2 regions of the Chryseobacterium sp. GW821-FHT04C04 genome follow, and region 2 is predicted to be linked to the other one. Evidence: riboswitches for the same ligand, from Rfam matches in the RefSeq annotation. Region 2 holds a riboswitch; the other holds the start of a gene.
What was found. Region 2 has a riboswitch for cobalamin ahead of prpB (methylisocitrate lyase). Riboswitches for the same ligand answer to the same signal wherever they lie in the genome.
Positions count from the first base shown of each region.

Region 1: it holds a riboswitch for cobalamin, as region 2 does, so the genes downstream of both, metE (5-methyltetrahydropteroyltriglutamate--homocysteine S-methyltransferase) here and prpB (methylisocitrate lyase) in region 2, are expected to answer to the same signal.

Region 1 is NZ_JBWKTO010000001.1:468,353-471,508, forward strand. It holds gene metE (5-methyltetrahydropteroyltriglutamate--homocysteine S-methyltransferase) at 1-1,218, opposite strand, end outside; cobalamin riboswitch at 1,395-1,579, opposite strand; gene AC07UM_RS02155 (Lrp/AsnC family transcriptional regulator) at 1,775-2,236, shown strand; gene AC07UM_RS02160 (LytR/AlgR family response regulator transcription factor) at 2,284-3,051, opposite strand; gene AC07UM_RS02165 (sensor histidine kinase) at 3,057-3,156, opposite strand, start outside.
Region 2 is NZ_JBWKTO010000001.1:1,292,775-1,295,930, forward strand. It holds gene AC07UM_RS05830 (N-acetylmuramoyl-L-alanine amidase) at 1-37, opposite strand, end outside; tRNA gene AC07UM_RS05835 (tRNA-Ser) at 173-257, shown strand; tRNA gene AC07UM_RS05840 (tRNA-Pro) at 272-346, shown strand; tRNA gene AC07UM_RS05845 (tRNA-Arg) at 379-452, shown strand; gene AC07UM_RS05850 (GIY-YIG nuclease family protein) at 535-804, shown strand; cobalamin riboswitch at 1,263-1,453, shown strand; gene prpB (methylisocitrate lyase) at 1,902-2,810, shown strand; gene prpC (bifunctional 2-methylcitrate synthase/citrate synthase) at 2,797-3,156, shown strand, end outside.

The sequences.
Region 1 (3,156 bases), 820 kb from region 2:
TCTTTGTTTCACTTTATCATTATGAATAAGAGAGGATGTTCTTCTGCTTGCAATTGCTTTTTTATTGTCTTCAAATATTGTAAGAATCTGTTCATCTTCTGTTCCGGAAGCCAGTTCTTTAAGCGTTACTACTTCTTCCACTTTCTGTTTGGCGAAAGCCAGCCAGCTTTTAATCTCAGCATTAAGATGGGTTTCAAAATCCAGATCGCAAGGTGAATGAAGCAATGAACAAGATGGAGCAATTAAAATCCTTTCAGGTCCTAATTTTTCAACAGCTTTTTTGATAAAGGACAATGACTTTTCATAGTCATTTTTCCAGATATTTCTTCCATCAACTACTCCTAATGAAAGGCTTAAGCTTTCCGGAATAGCACTCAGAATATCATCCAGCTGCTCAGGATTTCTTACAAGATCAATATGCAGTACATCCACAGGAAGTGAAGCAGCAAGCAATACATTATCTTTCAATCCGTCAAAATACGCAGCAACAATAAATTTCAGTTTCGGGAAGCGTTTTCTTATCTCAGAATAAACAAAATGATAAGTTTCTTTCGCTTTTTCCGTTAAATCCAACGCCAGAAAAGGTTCGTCAAACTGAATCCATTCAGCGCCCTGCTCCTGAAGTTTGGTTAAAATCTCTGTGTATACGGGAAGAAGATTTCCGGCCAGATCCAGTTTATCAAATCCTTCTTCTTTTTCTTTTCCTAAAAGAAGATAAGAAACAAGTCCGATAATAACCGGCTTTGCGTTGATTCCCGCCTGCTTTGCTCCTGCAAATTCATTGAAAATTTTATCTGAACTCAGCTTAAACTGTTGGTTTTTATAAAATTCGGGAACGATATAGTGATAATTGGTGTCAAACCATTTGGTCATTTCCATCGCTGTGATATCCAATCCTTCTTTCTGATATCCTCTTGCCATAGCAAAATAAAGATCCTGTTCAGAATTATTCTTTTTCAGCACCACTTCATGATAACGTGCCGGGATTGCTCCCACTACAAGGCTCATATCCAACACCTGATCATAATATGAGAAATCATTGCACGGAATAAGATCAATACCTGCTTCTTTCTGAATATTCCAGTTTTGGTTACAGATATTCCTGCCTGTATTCAGAAGTTCTTCCAGAAGAATTTTACCTGACCAATATTGCTCGCAGGCTTTTTTGAGTTCTCTTTTGCTACCAATACGCGGATAGCCCAGAATGTGAGTTTGCATTTTTTAAACTTTTTAATTAAACTTAATGATAAAGCCCTTTAAAATGTTTCATAATGCTTTGGATAAAGAGTTTTTGGAAAATAGTAATATAACGAACGGTACATTTTTTCTCACACGAAAAAATGCATTATCCGATATATCATCTGTATGACCCAAAAGCTTCAGACCGCGAAAGCATTGTCAATTCAGTAAAGGCAGGTCTCCTGACTTGTAACAGTTTCCGTCATCCTTCCCGCTTTGGCAGTGGATATGCAAGGACAGAAACCTTTGGTGTATTACTTACAGTTGCGCGACAGCTCGTGATTCTCACACGATTCCCTATTAATTTACCTTAAGTAAAACCTTTCCTGTTTGATGAAGTATCTTTAAAGAACTGTACTTTTATTGATAACAATTGTCATCATTAAAAGTTTTTAATTTTGTGTAAAATTAATAATACAGAACAAAAGCACAATAAAAGTAAATTAATTAAGCAAATTAATCTTTTAAAAAATAAAATTAAAGCATATAATTCTGTAAATTTGATTGTTTTAATACTATAAAAGAATAATATTCTGTGGAACAACTCGATGATAAGGATGTACAGCTGCTCAGGCTGCTCCAGAAAAATGCAAAACTGACCGTAAAAGAACTTGCAAAAGAAGTAAACCTTTCTACTTCGCCGGTTTTTGAAAGGGTAAAAAGGCTCGAACAGGACGGATTTGTAAAAAGATATGCTGCTGTTCTTGATGCTGAAAAGCTCAACCGTGGGTTTACCGTTTTCTGTCAGATCAAACTAAAAATTCACGACAGGTCTGTAGGCTATGATTTTGTAAAAGAAATTTTAGAAATTGAAGAAGTTGCTGAGTGCTATAATATTTCCGGAGATTTTGACTTTCTTCTGAAAGTACAGGTCAGAGATATGAAACATTATCAGGATTTTGTATTTAATAAGTTAGGCTCTGTAGATTCCATCGGAAGTACCCACAGTACTTTTGTCATGGCTGAGGTGAAAAACAATCATGGACTGACCATATGATTTGATTAGGAATTAAAAATTATTGACTCTAAAAAATATTTCATCCCTTATTCTTCTATCCACTTTCTGAAGGAAGAGGTAATACTCTGGCTGGTAATAAGACGGTCTTTGTATCCTTTTATTTTGATGGAGAGGGTGTTTTTGTTGTAGCGTTCTATTCTTTCAATATGCTTTTTTTGAACAAGTTCACTTCTGTTGATCCTGAAAAAGGCTAAAGGATCCAGCTGTTTTTCAATTTCTTTTAACGTTGACTCATTCAGCAGGTTTTTCTTTCCAGCAGTGTCAACGGCAAAAACAATTCCTTCTTCTGCTTCAAAAAAAGCAATATCTTCAGTATTTATAAAATAAATTCCCTGATGTGAACTGATTGTAAATCTCTTTTTATAGTTTTTCCCGGGATGATTGTTATTAAGCATTTGCTGAAGTTTTACGAACACATCCTGCTGCTCAGATACAGCGCTTTTCAGTAAGAGAAATTTGTTCCAGGCTTTTTGGAAACGATCCTGTGAAAATGGTTTTAAAAGATATTCTATTCCATTACTCTCAAAGGCATTCATCAAGAACTGATCATAGGCCGTAGTAAAGATAATCGGGCTGGAAATATCCACTTGATTATAGATTTCAAAGGCATTTCCATCCAATAATTCAATATCAGAAAAGACCAGATCAACATTTGAATTTTTAAAAAAAGCGATGGCTTCTTCTACTTTGTCAATTTCTGCAACAATTTCAACCGATTCGTCGAGTTCACTGATGAAACGTTTCAATTTGTTTCTGGCCGGGATTTCGTCTTCGATGATTACCACTTTTATCATACTTGTTATGATGGAATTATAGGAATGATTACTGAAAATTCATTTTCTGTTTTTAAAATCTCTACCTGCTGATCTGTTAGCAGCGCATACTGCTCGATAAGATTA
Region 2 (3,156 bases):
AAGTGCTTAATCCGATGATATATAATGTTTTACGCATCAGTTTGGTTTTTGGATGATTTATTACTTCAAAAATACACAAATTTTTCTTGAATTTTATTTGGTAAATAAAGAAATCTGTTCTATATTTGCACTCGCAATAACGGAACAACGATCATTAAAAAATAAACAAAAAGGAGGGTTGCCAGAGTGGTTAATGGAGCAGTTTGCTAAACTGTCGACGCGAAAGTGTCGCAAGGGTTCGAATCCCTTACCCTCCGCTCACTTATATATTCGGGGCGTAGCGTAGTCCGGTCATCGCGCCTGGTTTGGGACCAGGAGGTCGCAGGTTCGAATCCTGCCGCCCCGACTGTTTTAGTAGTTTTCTCAAAACTACTCAATGGGTGCGTAGCTCAGCTGGATAGAGCATCTGCCTTCTAAGCAGACGGTCAAAGGTTCGAATCCTTTCGCGCTCACTTAAAGACTTACTATTTTTAGTGAGTCTTTTTTGTTTGTATTATATCTGAATTTTACACTTTAAAAGTGTATTTTAGTTCTATGCACTTTTGTTATATCCTCCATTCCAGAATCTTAGATAAGTTCTATATCGGACATTCTTCAGAATCTTTACAAGAAAGATTAAGAAAACACCTATCAGATCATAAGGGCTTTACTTCAAAAGCTAAAGATTGGACTATTGTATATTTTGAAACTTTCGAATCCAAATCAATCGCATATAAAAGAGAAAGACAAATCAAAGCATGGAAAAGTAAATCTAAAATTCAAAAACTTATAAATATAGCAGAGATAGAGCATCCCGATTTGTAATCGGGACGGTCAAAGGTTCGAATCCTTTCGCGCTCACTTAAAGACTTACTATTTTTAGTGAGTCTTTTTTTTTTTCATACAATACCAGAAAGCTTTTACAGCAAAAAAAATACAGCATCCCGATTTGTAATCGGGACAGTCAAGAGTTCGAATCCTTCAAAAAAATCAACAATTCCTGTAAGTTTTTTTGTTTTTATATATGTCCTGAATATTTCTATTCCTTATATTTTTTCTAATTTATAAATTGGAAAAAAAACAACAATTCTATTAACTATCTCTGGTTTTCTGGTCACTTATTCTATCAATTTAACAAAGCAATTAATCCATTTATCTTATAAATAAATTTTATAATCATAACGTTTTCAATACATTAAATCAAAACAATTATTGATTACATAAAATATCTTTTTCGTTATTATAAAATACCTATATTTACCACCAAGGAGTTCTTAAAACCTTCTTTATCAACCGAAATTGGTTACACTTAGGTGTGCATTAAAAGGGAATCGTGTGCAAATCACGAACTGTCGCGCAACTGTAAGTAACACATAAAGTTTTTATTAATTGATATCCACTGTATATTTTTTATATGGGAAGGATGATAAAAACCGTTACAAGTCAGGAGACCTGCCTATTTCGCATTGACGATGCTTTCGCGATTTGAAGTTTACAGTCAGGTATGATACGTTATGGATATAGTGTGATAAAACTGTTTTGTCAATCTGTATTACTTTTTGAGATGGATTACGAGTGAGCATTAGGTTGTTCTCATTATTCCATGGCTCAAATTCGTATCCCCCTTTCCGTAATTTTTCTTTTCTAATAAAGCACCGCGAAGTTTACTGAGAACTTTTTATAAGGTTTAATCAATGTAAAAAGTTATAAGGTGTACCGAAACAATCTTCATTATTCATGCAGTAACAACAGCTCTATTGTACAGACCTGTACGGCAAGAACTTTGCAAAATCATCAATATCAATATGATTTTAAGATTACTAAAATCCTTTTCTACCCTTTCTTTTTTACTAAAAAGATAAGCATTTACAGCTCTTCTGCTCATTCGAAAACAAATTTCAACTCAACAATAAAATATTATAATGATCAAAAATGAAAATTGGAAATCTCCCGGCATGAAATTCCGGGAGGCAATGGAAAAAGAAAATCCCCTTCAGATTGTTGGAGCCATTAACGCAAACCATGCATTATTGGCACAGCAGGCTGGTTTTAATGCCATTTATCTTTCAGGAGGAGGTGTTGCAGCAGGGTCTTTAGGAATTCCTGATTTAGGTATTACCACTCTGGATGATGTGCTCATAGATGTTCAGCGTATTACCAATATTTGTGATTTACCGCTTATGGTGGATATCGACACTGGTTTTGGGCCTTCCGCATTTAATGTCGCCAGAACTATTAAATCATTGATCAAAGCCGGAGCGGCGGCGGTACACATCGAAGATCAGGTGGGTGCAAAACGTTGTGGACATAGGCCTGGAAAAGAAATCGTAAGCAAAGAAGAAATGGCAGACCGCCTTAAGGCTGCTGCAGATGCCCGTACCGATGAAAGCTTTGTTATCGGAGCAAGAACAGATGCTTTTGCCAATGAAGGGCTGGAAAAAACTTTAGAAAGAGCCGTGGCTTATAAGGAAGCAGGTGCAGATTTCATTTTTGCTGAAGCAGTACCCGACTTAAGTTTTTATCAAAAATTTGTTGATGCTACCGGAATTCCTGTGCTTGCGAATATTACGGAGTTTGGGATGATTAAAATGTACACGGCAGAAGAACTAAAAAACGCAGGAGTCGGGCTCATCCTCTACCCTCTTTCCGCCTTCCGGGCTGCTAATAAAGCGGCACAAAATGTATACAATCATATCCGCAAAGACGGAACACAAGCCAATGTATTGGATACCATGCAAACAAGAGAAGAACTTTATCAAAGTATCGGCTACCACGATTATGAACAAAAATTAGATAATCTTTTTAAACAAAATACTCATGTCAACGAATAGCGAACCAACATTTAAACCTAAAAAAAGTGTAGCACTTTCCGGGGTTACAGCAGGCAATACCGCTCTTTGCAGTGTCGGGAAAAGCGGAAATGACCTCCATTACAGAGGTTACGATATTTTGGATCTTGCAGAAAAAACACAATTTGAAGAGGTGGCTTACCTTCTTATTTATGGTCAATTACCTACAGAAGCACAGTTGAAAAACTATAAAGCTAAATTAAAATCTTTGAGAGGTCTTCCTCATTCTGTAAGAAATATCTTAAAAAGTATTCCGGCAGCGGCACACCCAATGGATGTTATGCGCTCAATGGTTTCGGCAGTTGGGAGTATTCAGCCTGAAAAAGAT